DNA from 4 places in the Streptomyces sp. NPDC057002 genome. Region 3 is predicted to be linked to each of the others. Evidence: riboswitches for the same ligand, from Rfam matches in the RefSeq annotation. Region 3 holds a riboswitch; each other region holds the start of a gene.
What was found. A riboswitch is a leader RNA that binds a small molecule or an ion and turns the genes downstream of it on or off. The one in region 3 is predicted to bind cyclic di-AMP.

Region 1 (5,187 bases), on a different contig from region 3:
ATCCTGGTCGCGGTGGAGAAACGGTCCCGGTCCTTCACGGCCATGGTCTCCCCGCTCTCCCGCTCCACCGTCCGACGCGCGTACGTCCCCGGACACGGTACGGGACCGAGTACGGGGACGTACGTACGACTGGCTCAGGCTTGACCCTTAACGGGTCAGCCCGGGTGTCAGCCCTTGAAGCGCGGGAAGGCGCTGCGGCCGGCGTAGACCGCCGCGTCGTCGAGGATCTCCTCGATGCGCAGGAGCTGGTTGTACTTGGCGACGCGCTCGGAGCGGGCCGGGGCGCCGGTCTTGATCTGGCCGCAGTTGGTGGCGACGGCCAGGTCGGCGATGGTGACGTCCTCGGTCTCGCCGGAGCGGTGGGACATCATGCACTTGAAGCCGTTGCGCTGGGCCAGCTCGACGGCGTCCAGGGTCTCGGTCAGCGAGCCGATCTGGTTGACCTTGACCAGCAGGGCGTTGGCGGCGTTCTCGTCGATGCCGCGGGCGAGGCGCTCGGGGTTGGTGACGAACAGGTCGTCGCCGACGATCTGCACCTGGTCGCCGAGCTTGTCGGTGAGGACCTTCCAGCCGTCCCAGTCGTCCTCGAACAGCGGGTCCTCGATGGAGACGAGCGGGTACGCGTCGACGAGCTCGGCGTAGTACTCGGTCATCTCGGCGGCGGAGCGCGTCTTGCCCTCGAAGGTGTAGGCGCCGTCCTTGTAGAACTCGGACGCCGCCACGTCGAGCGCGAGGGCGATCTGCTCGCCGGGGGTGTACCCGGCCTCCTTGATCGCCTCGAGGATGAGGTCGAGGGCCTCGCGGTTGGAGCCGAGGTTCGGGGCGAAGCCGCCCTCGTCGCCGAGGCCGGTGGCCAGGCCCTTGCTCTTCAGGACCTTCTTCAGCGTGTGGTAGACCTCGGCGCCCCAGCGCAGGGCCTCGGAGAAGGACTCCGCGCCGATCGGGGCGATCATGAACTCCTGGATGTCCACGTTGGAGTCGGCGTGCGAGCCGCCGTTCAGGATGTTCATCATCGGCACCGGCAGCAGGTGCGCGTTCGGGCCGCCCAGGTAGCGGAACAGCGGCAGGTCGCTGGCCTCGGAGGCGGCGTGGGCTACGGCGAGGGAGACGCCGAGGATGGCGTTGGCGCCGAGGGAGCCCTTGTTGTCGGTGGCGTCCAGGTCGAACATCGCCTGGTCGATCAGGCGCTGCTCGGTGGCGTCGTAGCCGACGAGCTCCGGGCCGATCTGCTCGATGACCGCGAGGACGGCCTTCTCCACACCCTTGCCGAGGTAGCGGTTCGAGTCGCCGTCACGCAGCTCGATGGCCTCGAAGGCGCCCGTGGAGGCGCCGGACGGGACGGCGGCACGACCGGTGCTGCCGTCGTCGAGGCCGACCTCGACCTCGACCGTGGGGTTGCCTCGGGAGTCCAGGATTTCCCGGGCTACGACGACGTCGATGGACGGCACGAGCATCTCCTTCTTATGTGACGCGGGTACGCGGGTCGCGAGGACCCGGCGAGGTGCGGGCCGTGGTGGCTCGCGACATGAGCCTAACCGGCTCCGGCCGATCGGCCACCGGGTCGCCCACCCGATGGACAGAACCGAGAGTAAATTGTTTCCGAACGGAACAAAGCCAGGTTGCAAAGACCGGCAGAAAAAAACCCCGCCCCGGCGCGCGTACGGGGGGAACACGCACCGGGGCGGGGAGCCCTTGAGAGCCGCTGCTTACTTCAGGTGCAGCTGCTGGCCCGGGTAGATGAGGTTGGCGTCCTGGACGATGTCCTTGTTCAGCTGGAACAGCTTCTCCCAGCCGCCCTCGACCTTCTTGTCCGACGCGATCGAGCTGAGGGTGTCGCCCTTGACGACCTTGTACTCGCCGTCGCCCTTCTTGACCTTCTTGCCGGTCGGGGTGGTGACGGTCTTCTTGGCGGCCGGGCGCTCGTCGGAGCGGGAGGCCGGCTGCTGCTCGGTCTGGCGGGACTCGGTGCCCTGCTGGCTCTGCTGCGAGGAGCCGCTGCCGGAGTCGTCCGAGGAGGAGCCGCCGCTGTAGCCGGCGCTCGACAGGCCCTTGCCGCAGACCGGCCAGGCACCCTTGCCCTGGCCCGCGAGGACCTTCTCGCCGATCTCGATCTGCTGCTCCTTGGTGGCCTGGTCGGCGGTGGCGGCGTACTTGGTGCCGCCGTAGCCGGACCAGGTGGAGGCGGAGAACTGCAGACCGCCGTAGTAGCCGTTGCCGGTGTTGATGGACCAGTTGCCGCCGGCCTCGCACTGGGCGACGGTGTCCCACTCGGAGGCGGTGGCGGCGGAGGCGCCGCCGGCGGCCATCAGCGGGGCGGCGACAGCGGCGCCGGTGACACCGGCGACGGCGATGGCACGGCTGGCCTTGGACGGACGGCGGTGCTTGCCCTTGCTGGAAAACAGCATGGAAGGATCCCCTCACCGACGCCTGCGAGGTGAGCTGTCGGGTTCGGGCCGGTTGAGTTGCCCGGCCGCGCCCCTCCCGGGACACGGCTTCACCCCAAGCCCTTCCGGCGCAACTGGCCGGTCGGGCACCTACCTTGGGTCCCCCGCTCCTGCCTACGGCGCTTGACGCGACGACTGTTCCCGTACGGCCGCTGGCAGGATTCGGCGTTGCGGCAGCCGGGGCTCGTGGTGACGAGCGGTCCCGACCGTAGCCACGCGATCCGCTGAATTTCAAAGACGATCAGGGCTTCTGAGATCTATCTCTCACGAGCCCCAAACGGGACATTAGCCGCGAAACATGACGCGAACTCGCGCGGTTTCGGGGCGACTTCCGCCCTCGTTTCCGCACTGCCCGAACAGCTACTTCTCGTCCGCTTCGCCCTCGACCGTGAGCGTCTGACCGGGGCGGATGAGGTCCGGGTCGGCGCCGACGGCCTTCTTGTTGCCGTCGTAGAGCTCGTGCCATCCGCCGCTGATGTCAAGGGAGTCGGCGATGGACCAGAGACTGTCGCCGATACCGACGATGTAGGCACCCTCGGACGTGTCGTCGGAGCCCTCGTCACCGCGCGAGGCGTGACGGCCCGTGGACTCGTCCGTACGGCCGTTCTCGGGCGGGAGGGTTTCGTCGGCGCTGGGGCCTCGGTGACGGCCGGAGCCGGTGTCGGATCCGTCCTCGGTGCCGGCGGACGCCGAAGGGTTGTCGTCCTGCCCCGAGTTGTCGGACTTGTCACGCTCGGGCGTGGCCGACGGGGAGCTTTCGGGCTCCTGACCCTGCGAGCTGGAGTCCTCGGATTCGGGCGACTTGTCGGACTCGGCGGTTTCGTCCTTCGACGTCGACGGCGCGTCAGGGGACGGCGAGTCGGACGACGAAGGGGACGAGCCGAGGGAGTCGAGCAATCCGGGCGAGTCCGATGAACCGGACGAGTCGGGTGATTCGGAGGTGTCCGACCCCTTGTCCTGCTCGAGGCCGGAGAGCAGTCCACAGGTGCGCCAGGCACCGGCTCCCTGCTCGGCGAGGATTCTCTCGGCCACGGCTATCTGCTGGGAACGGCTGGCCAGGTCGGCACTCGGGGCGTAGTCGAGGCCGCCGTGGTTCTCCCAGTCCTCCTGCGACAACTGCAGGCCGCCGAAGTAACCGTTGCCACTGTTCTGGCTCCAGGCGCCGCCGGTCTCGCAGTCCGCGACCCGGTCCCAGGTCGTGCCGTCGGCAGCGCTGGCGCCGGAGGCTCCGAGGAGCGGGATCGCGATGGCGGAGCCGGTCACTCCGGCCGCGACGAGGAGAGCCGGAGCCTGGCGGGGGCGACGGTGCCGACCGTTCCCGGAGAGCATACGGAGACCTTTCGCGAGAGGAGCAGTGACCAGCGCGCCGCAGGTTTTCCCGGGCCACGCTGATGATGGGTGAACGTATAGGCAGACGATCACTTGTCACAAGTTAATGCCGCGTAGATCACGTGAAGATCACAAGTCTGACGGCGTGTCACCTTTGAGTGGGCGTGAACTCCACCGGCAGGGTGCGCAGCCCGCGCATGATCAGGCCGCCGCGCCACCGCAGCTCGGCCGGGTCGGCCGCGAGCCTCAGGTCCGGGAGGCGGGTGAGGAGCGTGGCGAGGGCGGTCTGGCCCTCCAGGCGGGCGAGCGGGGCGCCGAGGCAGTAGTGGATGCCGTGGCCGTACCCGAGGTGCTGGTTGTCGCGGCGGGCGAGGTCGAGCACGTCCGGATCGGCGAACCGCTCCGGGTCCCGGTCGGCGGCGGCCAGGACGACGAGGACCGGGTCGCCGGCCTCGATGTGCTGTCCGCCGATGGTGAGGGGCTGCGTGGCGAAGCGCCAGGTGGCGAGTTCGACGGGTCCGTCGAAGCGCAGGAGTTCCTCGACGCCGGTCTCCAGGAGGCCTCTCTCCCCGGCGGCGAGGGACGCCTGGAGCCGGGTGCGCTGCTCGGGGTGGGTGAGCAGGGCGTAGGTGCCGTTGCCGATCAGGTTCACGGTCGTCTCGAAACCGGCGAACAGCAGGATGAAGGCCATGGCGGCGGCCTCGTTCTCGGTGAGGTGCTCGCCGTGGTCGGAGGCGCGGATGAGACCGGAGATGAGGTCCTCGCCGGGGGCGGGTTCGGCGGGGAGCGCCTCCCGCTTGCGGTGGATGAGGTCGGCGAGATAGCCGCGCATCTTCTTCACGGACCGCGCCACACCGCCCCGGGGCCCGCCCTGGTGACGGATCATCATGCCCGCCCAGTCCCGGAAGTCGTCCTGGTCCTCGCGGGGGACGCCGAGCAGGTCGCAGATGGCGTAGATGGGGAGCGGGAAGGCGAACTCGTGGATCAGGTCGGCGGACCCCTGCTCCGCGAACCCGTCGATGAGACCGTCGGTGAGCTCCTGCACCCGCTGCTCGAACTCGGCGACCCGGCGGGGCGTGAACGCCTTGGACACGAGCCGCCGCAGCCGGGTGTGGTCCGGCGGATCGATGTTGAGCAGATGCGTCATCAACTCGGCCTTGCGCTCACCGGGGATACCCGTCTTGCCCTTGGCGTGCGCGGGTTCGTGATGATGCGCCGGGTTCTTGGAGAGCCGGTTGTCGGCGAGGGTCTGCTTGGCATCGGCGTACCGCGTGACCAGCCAGGCCTCGACGCCGCTGGGGAGCTTGGTCCGGTGCACGGGGGCGTGCTCGCGGAGCCAGGCGTAGGCGGGGTAGGGGTCGGTGGCGAACTCCCACGAGAACAGCTCGGGCACCCCGGGCACTTCATGTCGCAT
Region 2 (5,187 bases), on a different contig from region 3:
CGTCTCGGACTCGCCGCCCTGGTTGCCGTCGACCCACGCCGAGTAGACGTCGGCGGTGTCGACGAAGTTGCCGCCGGCGGCGGTGTAGGCGTCGAGGACGGCGAAGGACTGTGCCTCGTCGGCGGTCCAGCCGAAGACGTTGCCGCCGAGGGCGAGCGGGAAGATTTCGAGGTCGGAGGAGCCGAGCTTGCGAAGGGAAGTCATGCCTCTCGTCAACGGCCGTGCCAGAGCGGCTCATTCCAGGTCAGACGCAAAGGTCCTGTGAACAGCCGCCGGACATGCCGGAAACCGGCAGCCCTGACGTCGGGGGGTCGTCGTCAGGGCTGCCGGTGCTTCGACTGGCTTGTGGCGCTTACGGGTTAAGGCCCTTGCCCCGCAGCCACGCCATCGGGTCGATTCCGCCGCTGGAACCACCGGAGTGAACTTCGAGGTGCAGATGGGCACCGGTGACGTTGCCGGTGGCGCCGACGCGGCCGATGACATCGCCCGTGCTGACCTTCTGGCCGACGCTGACGCCGATGGAGGACTGGTGCGCGTACCAGATCTCCGTGCCGTCATCGAGGGTGAGGACCGTCTTGTAGCCGTACGAGCCGTTCCAGCCCGCCTCGGTGATGGTGCCGCTGTGCACCGCCTTGATCGGCGTGCCCGTGGGGGCGGCGAAGTCGAGGCCCGTGTGGTAGCCGGAGGACCAGTAGGCGCCGGCCTGACCGAAGGTCGAGGTGAGGGTGTACGAGGAGGTCGGCAGCGTGAACTGCTTGGCGAGGGCGGCGAGCCGCTCCGCCTCGGCCTTCTTCTTGGCCTCCTCCTCCGCCTTCCGCTTGGCCTCGGCGGCCTTGGCCTTGGCTTCCTCCTGCGCCTTGGCGACGGCTTCGGCGGCCGCCTTCTCGGCGGCGTCGGCGGCGTCCTGCGCGGCCTTGGTGTCGATCTGGTCCTGCTGGTACTCGACCTGGGCCATGATCCGGGCGCGCAGCGCCTCGCCGGCGCCGGAGGAGTTCTCCTCGGTGTCGGCTGTGGTCGTCGCGCCGAGGCCGCTGAGCGGAGTCGCGGAGCCCGCGGGGGTGTCGTCGTCCGAGATGAGGGAACCCACCGAGGGCAGGTCCGACACGGAGATGGACACCGGTGGCTTGCCGGTCTGGGCGCTGGCCATGCCGCCCGCGCCCACGGCGGCTATGACGCCGACGCCCAGGACGGTGGAGCTGCGGGCGAGCCCTCCGCCGCGCTGCTTGGTGACGCGATGCCGGCCACGGACGGGACGGATGGATTCCTCGGTGGGGTTCCACTCCTGGAACGGGCCCTCGTCGGTGCGCTGACCGCCGTAGCCGAAAGTCTCGGTGTCGCGCTGGTTCCGCGCGAACGGGGCCGCGGGGGCAGGCCGGTTGGACGCCACGTGGGCGTACTCCTTTCCTTCCTTCTCGCCTACCGGGTTAGCTGACGGGTTCGGAGCAGGAAGGTCTCCTACGCGCGTAAACAGACCGTGCTTCCACGGCGGTTTACGCCCGATTCACCCCAAGTGGTGGTTCCCCGGTTCCCTTTCGGGATTCGGCGCGTGCGCACGGAGCCGCCTTCTGTGACGGCTGGGACGACCGCGCTGCGTTATCGAACGTTAATAGACCCGGGGAGTGGATTCCAGCGGTTCCACTTGATCATTAACCTTTTTCGTGCGGACTTACCTGCCATGACCGGCTTAAATCGGGCGAGTTGCCCGCTCCGCAAGTGACTGCTGGGTATTGACGGTGTGTCAGTTGTTCTGCGGAGCGATGCGCTTCGCTCACGGGCAGTAACCGGGGTGTGGAGAACCGGAAAACACCGAGGGCCGGAATCCTTTTGGATTCCGGCCCTCGGCCTTCAGTAGCGGGGACAGGATTTGAACCTGCGACCTCTGGGTTATGAGCCCAGCGAGCTACCGAGCTGCTCCACCCCGCGTCGTTGTGATTCCAGTGTACGCCATCCGCGGGACCACTCGTGACCACCCGCCCGCTACAGCAGATGGCGGTTCGGGGCCTTGGCCCGGTGCTCGTGCTCCGGGAGGACGACGACCTCCGCCCCGCCGGCCGCCAGGACTCCGCTGCCGTCGGCGCCCTGGACGAAGGTGTCCGGCTCGCGCCAGGCCGTGACCACCCGGCGTACGCCCGCGTCGAGGAGCAGCCGGGCGCAGGGTGCGGGGCGGGAGGCGCGGCGGGCGCAGGGCTCCAGGCTGCTGTAGACCGTGGCGGTGGCGAGGCGCGGGTCGGACGGGCCGAGCTTCGCCAGGGCCGCCTCCTCGGCGTGCGCGACGGGGTCGCCGCCCTCGCGGGAGTGGCCGCGGGCCAGTTCCGTGCCGTCGGCCGCGACGACCACCGCGCCCACGCTGAACGCCGTGTCCGACGGCGGGCAGAGGTCCGCCAGTTCGCAGGCGAGGGCCAGCCAGTGGTGGTCGGCGGCGGTGGGGAGGGCGCCGGTGCCCGGGGCGGTGGGTTCGTAGCGCATGAGGACCACGTCCTCGATGCGCCGTGTCTCCAGCAGCCGGAGCCGGCCGCCCTGGTAGCCGCCGGGCCCGAAGAGGCGGGGTGCCTGCGGATCGCCCACGAAGAGCGGGGCGAGGACCAGCTGGAGTTCGTCGGCGAGGCCCTGGGTGAGGAGCTGGGTGTGGATCAGGCCGCCGCCCTCGACCATGAGCCGCCGTACGCCCCGTACGTCGTGCAGGTGGGTGAGGAGCCGCCGCCAGTCGAGGTCGGCGCCGAGGGGGGCCACGTCGGTGGCGAGGCCGAGGGCCCGGGCACGCTCGGCGCCCTGGTCGGTCGTGTAGAGGACCTTCTCGCCGCCGGTGTGCCAGAAACGGGCCTCCGGGTCGAGGTCGCCGGAGCCGCTGACGGTGACCTTGAGGGGGTATTCCGGCCGGCCGGCGGCGATGCGGGCGGCCCGCCGCTCGTCCGAGTTGACCAGCAGGCGCGGATTGTCGGCACGGATGGTGCCGGCGCCGACCAGGATCGCGTCGACGGACGCCCGGACCTCGTCGACCCGGTCGAAGTCGGCCGGGCCGGACAGCAGCAGGCGTTCGGGCCCGGTGTCGTCCAGATAGCCGTCGAGGGAGACGGCGGCGGACAGCAGGACGTACGGGTGAGGCATCGACGCTCCCCGGTCGGGTGGGACGGCGGACCGGCGGGACTCGGGGCCTGCCGGGTCTTGGTTCAAGTTTGAAACAAACCTACACTGGCGGCATGACGACTCGCTGGCTCACCCCCGAGGAGCAACGCGCCTGGCGCGCGTACATCGCCTCCTCGCTGCTCCTGGAGGACGCGATCGACCGGCAGCTCCAGCAGGACGCCGGCATGCCGCACCTGTACTACTCCATCCTGTCCGTTCTGTCGGAGTCCCCCGAACAGCGCCTGCGCATGACCGATCTCGCCGAGCGGCTGAAGATCACGCGCAGCCGGCTGACGTACGCGGTGACGCGGCTGGAGAAGGACGGCATGCTGCGGCGCGAGGCCTGCCGGTACGACAAGCGGGGCAGCATCGCCGCGCTGACCGAGGCGGGGTTCGCCGTACTGGAGCGCGCGGCGCCCGGGCATGTCGAGACCGTGCGGAGCTACGTCTTCGACCGGCTCAGCGAGGAGCAGGTGGCGCAGCTGGAGGAGATCTCCGCGGCGATCGCGCAGGGGCTCCAGGAGGACGGGACCCGGCCGACGTCGGACGACGTGCCGTGGCGGCGGAGGTCCTCCACGGGCTGTTCGTGAGGCGGCCCGCAGCGACGCCGTGAGGCACTCAGTGGGCATTCAGCGGGGCATTCAGTGAGGCACGTCACAAGGGGCTGAACCTCGTTGCTTCAAATTTAAAGCAAGGGTAGTGTTCCGGACCGTGGATCTGCTTCAAATCTGAAGCAGACGGCTGTGCAGCCGAACAGGAACGGAACCCGGAGGCCCCGCATGCCCGACACCCCCGACGTCATCGCCACCCAGCGCTCCCGCGTCCGGGTACCGCTGCGCTTCCATGACGGCTACGAGGTCGACGCCGAACTCGTCACCTTCCACGGACTGGCCGACAACCAGGAACACGTGGCCGTCGTCCTGGGGGAGCCGGGCCCGGTCCCGCTGGTGCGACTGCACTCCGAGTGCCTGACCGGGGACGTGTTCGGCTCGGCCCGCTGCGACTGCGGTCCGCAGCTGCGCGAGGCGGTCGAGCGGATAGCCGACCGCGGCGGCGTGCTCCTCTACCTCCGCCAGGAGGGCCGGGGCATCGGCCTCTACAACAAGCTCGACGCGTACGCCCTCCAGGACGAGGGCCTCGACACGTACGAGGCGAACGCCGCCCTGGGGCTGCCTGAGGACGCCCGGGACTACACGGCGGCGGCCCAGATGCTGAAGGCCCTGGGCATCAAGGAGCTGGACCTGCTCTCCAACAACCCCGACAAGGCGGACCAGTTGCGCACCCTGGGTATCGAGGTGCGCGACCGTGTCCCCACGGGCGTCTTCACCACCGCGCACAACGTCCGCTATCTGCGCGCCAAGGTCCTCCAGACCCAGCACACGCTGCCGCTGGCCGCGCTGACGGAGCTCAGCGCGGGCTGAACGGGGCACGGCCCGGCCGGGTGCTGAACGGGGCTGCTTGCCCCTCGGCTCATCGGGTACAGCCTTTGAAAGAGGGCGATCTCCGCAGTACCCGGAGCTTATGGAAAGTGACGTTTCGTGACCGATCTCGGCGCCCCCGGCGACCCCCGGGCGAGGGGACCGGGCGACGGACCGGAAACCGTCGCGTCGCAGATCGCCGATGCCGTGGACAGTCTGACGGCCCTGTGGTCGGTCGCCGCCCAGGAGGCGTCCCTGCGCCTGTCCCCACACCAGCTGCGGGCGCTGCGCACCGTGGAGGCGGGGCCCGGCCTGAACGTCACGGCCCTGGCGGACGAACTCGACATCGGCCTCCCCACGGCCAGTCGGCTCTGCGACCGGCTCGCGGCGGCCGGCCTGCTGGAACGGGCCCCACACCCGGGCACCCGCCGCGAGGTACAGCTGTGGCTCACCCCGCACGGCCGGCATGTCCTGAGCGACGTCGCAGACCGCCGGGCCGAGGCCCTGGCCACGGCGCTGGCGGCGATGGAACCGGCGGAACGGGTGGCTCTGAGCCGGGGATTGCGGGGATTTCTGGCAGCACGGGACGCGGCCGTGCCGCACCCTGACGGAACCGAGTGAGTCAAGCCCCCGAGCCGTGCCGGCC
Region 3 (5,187 bases):
ACCCGCATGGAGGAGATGCTCGCGCGGCACACCGGCCGCACCCGGGAACAGGTGAGCGAGGACATCGAGCGGGACAAGATCCTCACCGCCCAGGAGGCGGTGGAGTACGGCCTGGTGGACCGGATCATCCCCAACCGCAAGGCCACCATGGCCGCGCCGACCGGAAGGTGAGCCGCCGGTGCTGCCGCCCGAACTGCCTCCACTGCCCGCCCTGACCCGCGCGGAGGCGGAGCTGATCGACCGTTACCTCGAGGTCGTGGACCTGCTCGGCCGGATCAATCCGGCGCTGCACGGCGACACCTATCGCGGACTGCGCGCCGCCCAGGCCCTGGTCGGCAAGGCGGCCGCACTGCGTGACGCGCTGGCCGTGATGCACCAGCGGGGCGAGACGGAACTGCACGCCGACACTCTGGCCCGGGCCCTGCGGGTGCTGGACGGCGAGCGCCGCACCGCCCGCGTCACCCTGCCCCCGGAGTCCGTCGGTTGACCCTGATCCGGCTGATCCGTCGGCCCGGACGCCCGCTCTGTCGACGTGGCGTCCGGGCCTGAGTCGAAACGGGCCAAACGACGTACCGCTGTTCGGAGTAGACGGGACACCAATTTTTGGACCGTCACGGTTGCGCGACGCGAGGGGCGGAGGGGCGGAATAGGACATTCCGTCGCTGGTCCGGCGGTGCGCGGGGTGGTGGACACCGGCTCGAACACAGACGTGTCCACCCGAACGGGTGAGTGGTGAGTAACAACACAAATCCCCGGTTCCGTTGGGATTTCATGACAACCATCAGTCAAGATCCCTGACTGACGACAAGCCCCCGCCACAGCGGCGGGGCGATCCGGGCGGACGCCGAGTCCTGCCGCCGCCTGGATGACCGGTCGACAGGAGTGGATCGGCAGGAGTGGAGGACCCAAGCACGACGGGTCGCCGGGACGGTCACGCCATGACCGGACCCGAGCAGCCCTTGGGGTGAAGCCGCGTCAGCGGCCGGGCAACTTCGCCAGCCCGAATCCGACAGGTCATCCTTCACAGGCGGCTGACGAAGGGTTGCGCATGACTGCGCTCAATCGTGTCCCGTCGCTCATGGTCCGGGCCGGTACGGCCTCGGCCCTCACCATCGCCGCCGTGGGCGGCTCCATCGTGGCCCCCGGCTTCGCCTCCGAGGCATCGGCAGCCACGTCGGCGACCAAGGCACTCCAGATAGCGGCCTCGAAGAAGGGATCGCCCTACAAGTACGGCGCCACCGGCCCGCACCGGTTCGACTGCTCGGGCCTCACGCTGTACTCGTTCAAGAAGGTCGGCAAGAAGCTGCCGCGCACGGCCGCCCAGCAGTACAACAAGACCCGCCACATCTCCGCCCAGAACCGCAAGGCGGGAGACCTGGTGTTCTTCCACTCGGGCCGGAACGTGTACCACGTCGGTATCTACGCGGGTAAGAACAAGCTCTGGCACGCCCCGAAGAGCGGGGACGTGGTGCGGCTGCAGAAGATCTGGACCAAGAGCGTCTGGTACGGGCGCGTGAAGTGATCCACCCGGCGTGGGGGGGGGGCGGGGCGGCGCCCCCCCCCCCCCCCCCCCCGGGCCCCCGGCCCGCCGCGGGATAGACCCCCCGCGCACCGCCCCCGCCCACCCCCACCCCCCCCCCTCGGGGGGGGTGGGGGGGGCCGCCGCCCCCCTCCCCCCCCGCGGGGGGGGGGGCGGGCCCCCCCCCCCCCCCCCCGGGGGGGGGGGGGGGCCCCCCCCCCCCCCCCCCCCACGCCGGGAGCGTGACACGGGCTCAAGTGGCTACTCATCGCGCCATGGCCGAGCACAGTCCCTGCAGCGCGCCGACCGCGACTTCGTCGAGCTGCTCCAGGAGCTGCGGGTCAGCCACGACGGGCCTGATCGTGCTGGTGTTCGCTTTCAGCGGTTCCGTGCTGCTGGTCTGCGTCGGACTGTGGGGCGTGCTCCCCCGGCTGGTGCGACGGGCGGGGCTGCGGGAGGAGACGAGCGGCGGCCGCGAGGAGCCGGAGCCCGCCGTCGGGGAGGCGGCGCCCCAGGGCACCGTCAGGATCCCCGCACCGCGCCGGTGACAGGCTCTGCGGGGACGGTGGCGCGGACGTCGGTCGCGCCGGCGGGAGTGCGCGCACTCGAGGGCGGCACGCTGCGCTGAGGCTACGGTTCCTGCTGTCCCGCCGCCGTCACGGGCTCGGCCGGGACGGTCCACGGAAGTTCGACGGAGATGGTCTTGCCGCCCTCACGGGTGGGGCGGATCCTGAGCCTGCCTCCGCATTCGACGGTCAGCCAGCGGATGATGACCAGACCGCGGCCGTTGTCCTGCTGGACGGCGGCGGGGAGCCGTCTGGGGAGCCGCGGGTGACTGTCCGTGACCCCGATGCGCAGCCGTTCGTCGCGGTCGAGCACGAGGTCCACCGTGAACGTGGGCGACTGCCCGAAGGTGTGCTGGACGGCGTTGGTGGCGAGCTCGGAGATGATGAGCCGGATGGTGTCGGACACTTCCGTGCCCGCCGGCAGGCCCCACTCCGCCAGCGTGTCCACGACGTGGGCACGCGCTGCGGAGACCGAGGCGGGATCGCTCGGCAGAGTGACGGATGTTTCCAAATGGTCTGCCATGGCGACGTCGTCCCTTTCCCACGGGACCGCAGCCCGACACGGAGCGGACGGTTCGAGTACGGTCCCGGACTGGTGCTTCGCCGCCAGAGTGCCACCAGAACACCCGCGAAGGGCGGCGATCCACCAAGATATGCATATATCTGTCGCTCAAAGCGGTGAACTCTACGACGCGAGACCGTATTTGGGTGGCTCGGAAGGAGTAAGGAGAAGCCCATGCAGCACGGTCCCGCGGTGCGCCGCCGGAAACTGGGCGCCGAACTGCGCGCGCTGCGCACCTCGGCGGGCCTCACCAGCGGTGAGGCGGCCCGGCTGGTGGGCTGGCACCAGTCCAAGGTCAGCCGGATCGAGACGGGCACGAGCGGGGTGAAACCGGCCGATGTGCGGTTACTCCTCGACGCCTACGGTGTGACGGACTCCCAACTTCGCGAGCTGCTCCTGGTACTGGCGGGGTCCGACGACGGGGGCGGCAGACACCACTGGTGGCACGCCTACCGCGGGGTGCTGCCGCCGACCTACCGGGACTTCATCAGCCTGGAGTCCCAGGCCACCGCGATGCGCACGCTGGAGACCACCGTCGTCCCGGGGCTGCTCCAGACGCCCGAGTACGCGCGTGCGGTGACGAAGGCCGCGGTGGAGGGGCTGCCGGAGGACCGGCTGGACACGCTGGTCGAGGTGCGACTGGCCCGGCAGGACGTGCTGCGCGCGGATCCGCCGCTGGAACTGAGCGCCGTCCTGGACGAGGCCGTGCTGCGGCGGGAGGTGGGCGGGCCCGGGGTCATGGCCCGGCAGCTGGAACGGCTGGTCGAGGCGGCGCGCCTGCCCCAGGTGCGGCTCCAGGTACTGCCGTTCGCCGCCGGTGCGCACATCGGCGTCACCGGCCCTTTCGTTATTTTCTCATTTTCGAGCACTTCTGATCTGAACGTAGTTGTTCTCGACCACTTGACGAGTAGCCTCTACCTCGAACGGAAAGAAGACCTCCAGGCCTACACGGAGGCCTTCAACGCCCTTCAGATCCACGCCCTTTCGCCCGAGGACTCGTTGGATTTCATCGCCGGGACAGCCGCCGGCGCGTAAGGAGGCACCATGCGTGCACTGCCTCGTCATGTCCCCTCAAGCACCGAACTGCACGGTGTGCGGTGGTTGCGCAGCAGCTACAGCACCGGCGCGAACAACTGCGTCGAGACCGCGTGTCCGGACACCCCACCCTGGGCCGGACTGTTCGCCGTGCGCGACTCCAAGGACCCGGCCGGGCCCGCGCTGCTCTTCTCGCAGAGGAGCTGGGCGGAGTTCACGGCCGCGGTCGACCGCATCTGACCGTTTCTGATCGGTCCATCACCGTTCAGTCCGTCACTGTTCAGTCCGTCACCGTTCAGTCCGTCATCGTGCGACGCCCGGCCGTGTCACGCCGACTCATGGTCGCGTCTCGCCGATCAGCCGTACAGCGCGTTCGATCTGTTCCCCGGTCAGGTCCGCGCGGGCGGTCAGCCTGAGTCGTGAGATGCCGTCGGGCACGGAAGGAGGACGGAAGCAGCCCACGGCCAGGCCCGCCGCGCGGCACTCGGCCGCCCAGCGCACGGCGTCCTCGGGGGAGGGCGCACGCACCGAGACCACCGCGGCGTCCGGACGTACCGCTTCCAGACCCGCGGCGGTCAGGCGTGCGTGCAGTTCGCTCGCCACCGCGCGGGCCCGGGCCGCCCGTTCCGGTTCGCGGCGCAGCAGCCGCAGGGCCGCCAGGGCCGCCCCCGCCGCCGCGGGGGCGAGCCCCGTGTCGAAGATGAACGTCCGTGCCGCGTTGACCAGGTGGTCGATGACCCGGGCGGGGCCGAGGACGGCTCCGCCCTGGCCGCCGAGCGACTTGGACAGCGTGACCGTCACGACGACGTCGTCGGCGCCCGCGAGCCCCGCCGCGTGCGGGGCGCCGCGGCCGCCGTCGCCGAGGACGCCCAGGCCGTGGGCGTCGTCGACCACCAGCCCGGCGCCGTGCTCCCGGCAGGCCGCGGCGAGTTCCGCGAGCGGAGCCGCGTCGCCGTCCACCGAGAAGACCGTGTCGGACACCGTGATCGCCGCGCCCTCGTGTGCCGAGAGCGCCTTGCGCACGGCGTCCGGCTCGGCGTGCGCCACCACCTGGGTCGTACCGCGGGCCAGCCGGCAGCCGTCGATGAGCGAGGCGTGGTTGCCCGCGTCGGAGACGATCAGTGAGCCGTGCGGGGCCAGCGCGGTGACCGCCGCGAGGTTGGCCGCATAGCCGGAGGAGAAGACGAGGGCCGCCTCGGCACCGCAGAATCCGGCCAGTTCCGCTTCCAGTTCCGCGTGCAGTTCGGTACTCCCGGTGACGAGGCGGGAGCCGGTCGAACCGCCGCCCCAGACCCGCGCGGCACGTGCCGCGCCCTCGGTGACCTCGGGGTGCCGGGCCAGTCCCAGGTAGTCGTTGCTCGCCAGATCGAGAAGCGGTGAGGCGGCCGGACGGGGGCGCAGAGTCCGTACGAGTCCGGCGCGGCGGCGCACTCGCGCCTGCTCGTCGATCCAGCCGAACGCCATGGGTGGTCCTCCGGGAATTTTGTAGGCAGTGCACAGACACT
Region 4 (5,187 bases), on a different contig from region 3:
GGCGGAGCCGAAACGCAGCCGGTGCGCGGCCGTCGCGCGCTCGGTGTGCAGCGCCGTGACCGCCCGCGCGCGCTCGCTGTCCCCGCGCGCCACCGCGTCCACGATCGCGCCGTGCTCGGCCCAGGACTCCACGGGTCCGGCCGGTGGATCCACCGCGTACATCCAGGCGATCTTGTGCCGGAGCTGGGTGAGCATCGAGGTCAGCGCGGGGCTGCCGGAGGCCTGGGCGAGCGTCTCGTGGAACCAGCCGCCCAGCGAGCGCAGGTCGTCGCTGTTGCCCCGGCGGGCGCGCTCCTGGCCGAGCCTGACCAGGCCGCGCAGGACCTTCAGATGGGCCTCGGTGCGGCGCTGGGCGGCGCGGGCGGCACCCAGCGGCTCCAGCAGCATGCGCATCTCCAGCAGGTCGGCGGCCTCCTGTTCGGTGGGTTCGGCGACGCACGCGCCCGCGTGCCGCCGGGTGACCACGAAGCCCTCGGCCTCCAGAGTGCGCAGGGCCTCCCGGACGGGGACGCGCGAGACGCCGTAGCGGCGCGCGAGAAGTTCCTCGGTGAGCCGGCTGCCGCGCTCGTAGACACCCGCGACGATGTCGTCCCGGATGGCCGTGCACACCGAGTGCGCGGGAATACGCATGACCGACCTCCGCTTAATCCCCGTGAAACGTCGACTGGTGACGTGTGTTCCGTGACTCTATTGCAATGAGCCGGAATTTCCGACGGCGGGCAGGAATCCAGGGATATTTTTTGGACAGTCGGCCGTGGCGAACGCCGAAAGCCCCGGCTCGGGGAGCCGGGGCTTTCGGGAAGCGGAGCAGTCGCCGTCGGACGTTCAGACGTCCACGCCGTGCGAGCGGAGGTAGGCGACGGGGTCGATGTCGGAGCCGTACTCGGGGCTGGTGCGGGCCTCGAAGTGCAGATGCGGGCCGGTGACGTTGCCGGTCGCGCCGGACAGGCCGATCTGCTGGCCGGGGGTGACCTTCTGGCCCACCGAGACACTGCTGGACGACAGGTGGCCGTACTGGGTGTACGTCCCGTCGTTCATCTTGATCACGACCTGGTTGCCGTAGGAACCGCCCCAGCCGGCCTCGACGACCTCGCCCATGCCGACCGAGTGGACGGCCGTGCCACTGGAGGCGTGGAAGTCGACACCGGTGTGACTGCCGGAGGACCAGACGGCGCCGCCGGTCTTGTAGCCGGTGGAGACGTACGAGCCGGAGATCGGGGAGACGAAGGTGTTGAGGCGCTTGCGCTCGGCCTCGCGGGCGGCACGCTCCTTGGCCTCGCGGGCCTCCTCAGCGCGCTCCTTGGCCTCCTTGGCCGCCTCGGCGGCGCGCTTGCGGGCGGCCTCCTCGGCCTTCTTCTTGGCGGCGGCCTCTTCGGCCGCCTGCTTCTGGGCGACGGCCTGGGCGTCGATCTTCTGGGCCACGGTGTCGCCCATGGTCACGACCGGAGTGAGGCCCGTCTGCTCGACAGCGGGCTCCGCGGCGAAGGCCGGGGCGGCCACGGTGCCGACGACGCCGGTGGTGGCGAGGGCGGCGACGCCCGCCGCGCGGGCCGTGCGACGCTGGATCCGGCTGGGACGACGGTGCTTCCCGGTGGCGCGTGTGAACGCCATGTAGTGGCTGATCCTTTCCTTCCCTCTCGCCTACCGGGTTAGCTGACGGGTTCGGAGCAGGAAGGTCTCCTACGGACCCCCTCGCGACTCGCGCGGGCGTCCGATTCACCCCAGGGACTGCGGTGGGTCCCCGGCTCCCCTGGCTCGCGCCGTACGGGGACTCGGCGATGACTGTCCGGTGCCGCGGGTGCGGCGCACTGCCTGACGAACAGCCCGGACGACGCTAAGCGGCGCCACTTTCAATTCCCAAACGGATCCCGGCTTTTGTAGCGCATCCCACAGGCCAGACGGGCAACTCCTATCCCAATTCGGGCATAAAGGAGCCCTGGTGCCTTAGAAGACAACCAGGGCCCCTGCGCGCGCGTGCCGCTCGCGTCCCGCTACTCGGCGGCGACCACGGCGACTTCGCCGATACCGAGGGCCTCGACCGGGCCCTTGATCTGCGCCGCGTCGCCGACGAGGACGGTCACCAGACGGTCCCCCGGGAAGGCGCTGACGGCCGCCGCGGTGGCCTCCACGGTGCCGGTCGCGGCGAGCTGCCGGTACAGCGCGGCCTGGTAGTCGTCGGGCAGGTGCTGCTCGACCTGGTCCGCCAGCGTGCTCGCGACGGCCGCCGCCGTCTCGTACTTCAGCGGTGCCACGCCGACCAGGTTCTGCACGGCGACGTCCCGCTCGGCGTCGGTGAGCCCCTCGGCGGCGAGGGTGCGCAGCACCGTCCAGAGGTCCTCGAGGGCGGGGCCGGTGTTGGGCGTGTCCACGGAACCGCTGATGGCGAGCATCGCGGCACCGGTCCCGTCCGGGGCGGACCTGAGGACCTGGGCGAACGCCCGTACGCCGTAGGTGTAGCCCTTCTCCTCCCGCAGGACGCGGTCCAGGCGGGAGGTGAGGGTGCCACCGAGGCAGTACGTTCCGAGCACCTGGGCGGGCCAGACGCGGTCGTGCCGGTCCGAGCCGATCCGGCCGATCAGCAACTGCGTCTGGACGGCGCCCGGGCGGTCCACGATGACGACCCGGCCCGTGTCGTCGGCGGTCACCGGCGGCACCGGACGCGGCTCGGCCGAGGAGCCGGTCCAGGCGCCCAGCGTGTCGCCGAGCAGCGCGTCGAGGTCGATGCCGGTGAGGTCGCCGACGACCACGGCGGTGGCCGTCGCCGGACGGACGTGCTTCTCGTAGTAGGCGCGTACGGCCGCGGAGTCGATCGCGGCGACCGTCTCCTCGCTGCCCTGCCGGGGCCGCGACATGCGCGCGCCCGCCGGGAACAGCTCCTTGGAGAGCTCCTTGGCGGCACGGCGGGCGGGGTTGGCCAGCTCGTGCGGGATCTCGTCGAGGCGGTTGTCGACCAGCCGCTCGACCTCGCTGTCCGCGAACGCGGGCGCCCTGAGGGCGTCGGCGATCAGGTTGAGCCCCTTGGCGAGCCGGGAGGCCGGCACCTCCAGGCTCAGCCGGACGCCCGGATGGTCGGCGTGCGCGTCGAGGGTGGCGCCGGCGCGCTCCAGCTCGGCGGCGAACTCCTCTGCGGAGTGCTTGTCGGTGCCCTCGGAGAAGGCCCGGGCCATGATCGTGGCCACCCCGTCGAGGCCGGCCGGCTCGGCGTCCAGGGGCGCGTCCAGCAGCACCTCCACGGCGACGACCTGCTGGCCGGGGCGGTGGCAGCGCAGCACGGTGAGGCCGTTGTCGAGCGTGCCGCGCTCGGGGGCCGGGAAGGCCCACGGCTTGGCGTCGCCCGCCTGCGGCTGCGGGTGGAAGTCCATCGTGGCGAGCTCGGTCACTTGGCCGCCTCCTCGTTCTCGTTCGTGGCCGCGGCTGCGGTGTCCTCGGTGCTTTCGGCGTCCTCGCCGGTCTCGTCGGAGACGGGCTCGTAGACGAGCACCGCGCGGTTGTCGGGCCGCAGCCGGGCCTTGGCGACCTCCTGGACCTCCTCCGCCGTGACGTCCAGCACGCGCTGCACGGCGGTCAGGGCGAGCTGCGGGTCGCCGAACAGCACGGCGTACCGGCACAGTTCGTCGGCGCGTCCGGAGACCGTGCCGAGCCGGTCCAGCCACTCGCGCTCCAACTGGGCCTGGGCGCGCTCCATCTCCTCGGCCGTGGGGCCCTCCTCGGCGAACCGGGCGAGCTCCTCGTCGATGGCGGTCTCGATGACCGGCACCTCCACGTCACCGGACGTCTTCACGTCCAGCCAGCCCAGCGAGGGCGCCCCGGCGAGCCGCAGCAGGCCGAACCCGGCCGCCACGGCCGTACGGTCCCGGCGTACGAGGCGGTTGTAGAGACGGGAGGACTCGCCGCCGCCGAGGACGGTGAGGGCCAGGTCGGCCGCGTCGCACGCGCGCGTGCCGTCGTGCGGCAGCCGGTAGGCGGCCATCAGGGCGCGCGCCGGAACCTCCTCCTCGACGACCTCGCGCAGCTGCTCGCCGATGGTCTCCGGCAGCGCGCCGTCACGCGGAGCGGGCTTGCCGTCGTGGCCCGCGATGGAGCCGAAGTACTTCTCGATCCAGGCCAGGGTCTGCTCCGGGTCGATGTCGCCGACCACGGAGAGCACGGCGTTGTTCGGCGCGTAATAGGTGCGGAAGAACGCGCGCGCGTCCTCCAGGGTCGCCGCGTCCAGGTCGGCCATCGAGCCGATCGGGGTGTGGTGGTAGGGGTGGCCCTCCGGGTAGGCGAGGGCGGTCAGCTTCTCGAAGGCGGTGCCGTAGGGGACGTTGTCATAGCGCTGCCGGCGCTCGTTCTTGACGACGTCGCGCTGGTTCTCCATCGACTCGTCGTCGAGCGCGGACAGCAGGGAGCCCATCCGGTCGGCCTCCAGCCAGAGGGCGAGCTCCAGCTGGTGGGCGGGCATGGTCTCGAAATAGTTGGTGCGCTCGAAGCTGGTGGTGCCGTTCAGCGAGCCGCCCGCGCCCTGGACGAACTCGAAGTGTCCGTTGCCCTTCACCTGGGCGGAGCCCTGGAACATCAGATGCTCGAAAAGGTGAGCCAGGCCGGTACGCCCCTTGACTTCGTGGCGCGAGCCGACGTCGTACCAGAGGCACACCGCCGCGACCGGGGTCAGGTGGTCCTCGGAGAGCACCACGCGCAGGCCGTTGGCCAGGCGGTGCTCGGTCGCTGTCAGGCCCCCGGAGCCTGCCTGGGCTGTGGCCGTGTGACCCATGGGCATGTACGTCCCTTCGATCGCGGTGCGGTCGTTCCAACCGCGGATTCCTGCCGGTCCTGCCACTGTATGCAAGCGCGCGAAGCGCTGGTGAAGTTCCCGGGCGCGTACGCGGAGAGCGAGACGGAGTGACCCGCTGTGCCGGGCCCGGACGGCGCGGCGGGCGTCAGAGACCGGGTCCTGGTCCCGGTTGTCAGTGCGGCGGTCCACAATGGTCGGCGTCAGATCCGGATCGCAGAGGCAAGGAGCCGGCAGCGATGGCCCGCCGCAGCACGAAGACCCCGCCGCCCGACGACTCGTACGAGGAGAGGATCCTCGACATCGACGTCGTCGACGAGATGCAGGGCTCCTTCCTCGAGTACGCGTACTCGGTCATCTACTCCCGCGCCCTGCCGGACGCACGCGACGGCCTCAAGCCGGTGCACCGCCGCATC

Region 1: another riboswitch for cyclic di-AMP. It lies ahead of ACFT32_RS30735 (transglycosylase family protein); the one in region 3 lies ahead of ACFT32_RS08525 (C40 family peptidase).
Region 2: another riboswitch for cyclic di-AMP. It lies ahead of ACFT32_RS24125 (M23 family metallopeptidase); the one in region 3 lies ahead of ACFT32_RS08525 (C40 family peptidase).
Region 4: another riboswitch for cyclic di-AMP. It lies ahead of ACFT32_RS38695 (M23 family metallopeptidase); the one in region 3 lies ahead of ACFT32_RS08525 (C40 family peptidase).

The regions. Positions count from the first base shown of each region.
Region 1 is NZ_JBHURZ010000006.1:546,123-551,309, reverse strand. Features, by position in the region: gene ACFT32_RS30745 (septum formation initiator family protein) at 1-44, opposite strand, end outside; gene eno (phosphopyruvate hydratase) at 168-1,448, opposite strand; gene ACFT32_RS30735 (transglycosylase family protein) at 1,707-2,405, opposite strand; cyclic di-AMP (ydaO/yuaA leader) riboswitch at 2,410-2,576, opposite strand; gene ACFT32_RS30730 (transglycosylase family protein) at 2,805-3,773, opposite strand; gene ACFT32_RS30725 (cytochrome P450) at 3,922-5,187, opposite strand.
Region 2 is NZ_JBHURZ010000004.1:887,443-892,629, reverse strand. Features, by position in the region: gene ACFT32_RS24130 (aldo/keto reductase) at 1-204, opposite strand, end outside; gene ACFT32_RS24125 (M23 family metallopeptidase) at 353-1,387, opposite strand; cyclic di-AMP (ydaO/yuaA leader) riboswitch at 1,399-1,555, opposite strand; tRNA gene ACFT32_RS24120 (tRNA-Met) at 1,850-1,923, opposite strand; gene ACFT32_RS24115 (dihydrofolate reductase family protein) at 1,978-3,105, opposite strand; gene ACFT32_RS24110 (MarR family winged helix-turn-helix transcriptional regulator) at 3,198-3,713, shown strand; gene ribA (GTP cyclohydrolase II) at 3,903-4,544, shown strand; gene ACFT32_RS24100 (MarR family winged helix-turn-helix transcriptional regulator) at 4,662-5,162, shown strand; gene ACFT32_RS24095 (SpoIIE family protein phosphatase) at 5,164-5,187, opposite strand, start outside.
Region 3 is NZ_JBHURZ010000002.1:93,425-98,611, reverse strand. Features, by position in the region: gene ACFT32_RS08535 (ATP-dependent Clp protease proteolytic subunit) at 1-171, shown strand, start outside; gene ACFT32_RS08530 (hypothetical protein) at 179-487, shown strand; cyclic di-AMP (ydaO/yuaA leader) riboswitch at 833-1,045, shown strand; gene ACFT32_RS08525 (C40 family peptidase) at 1,049-1,522, shown strand; gene ACFT32_RS08520 (hypothetical protein) at 1,882-2,067, shown strand; gene ACFT32_RS08515 (ATP-binding protein) at 2,150-2,608, opposite strand; gene ACFT32_RS08510 (helix-turn-helix domain-containing protein) at 2,822-3,682, shown strand; gene ACFT32_RS08505 (DUF397 domain-containing protein) at 3,692-3,922, shown strand; gene ACFT32_RS08500 (8-amino-7-oxononanoate synthase) at 4,019-5,146, opposite strand.
Region 4 is NZ_JBHURZ010000010.1:240,786-245,972, forward strand. Features, by position in the region: gene ACFT32_RS38690 (GntR family transcriptional regulator) at 1-630, opposite strand, end outside; gene ACFT32_RS38695 (M23 family metallopeptidase) at 826-1,611, opposite strand; cyclic di-AMP (ydaO/yuaA leader) riboswitch at 1,624-1,788, opposite strand; gene ACFT32_RS38700 (M16 family metallopeptidase) at 1,992-3,380, opposite strand; gene ACFT32_RS38705 (M16 family metallopeptidase) at 3,377-4,759, opposite strand; gene ACFT32_RS38710 (DNA topoisomerase (ATP-hydrolyzing) subunit A) at 5,011-5,187, shown strand, end outside.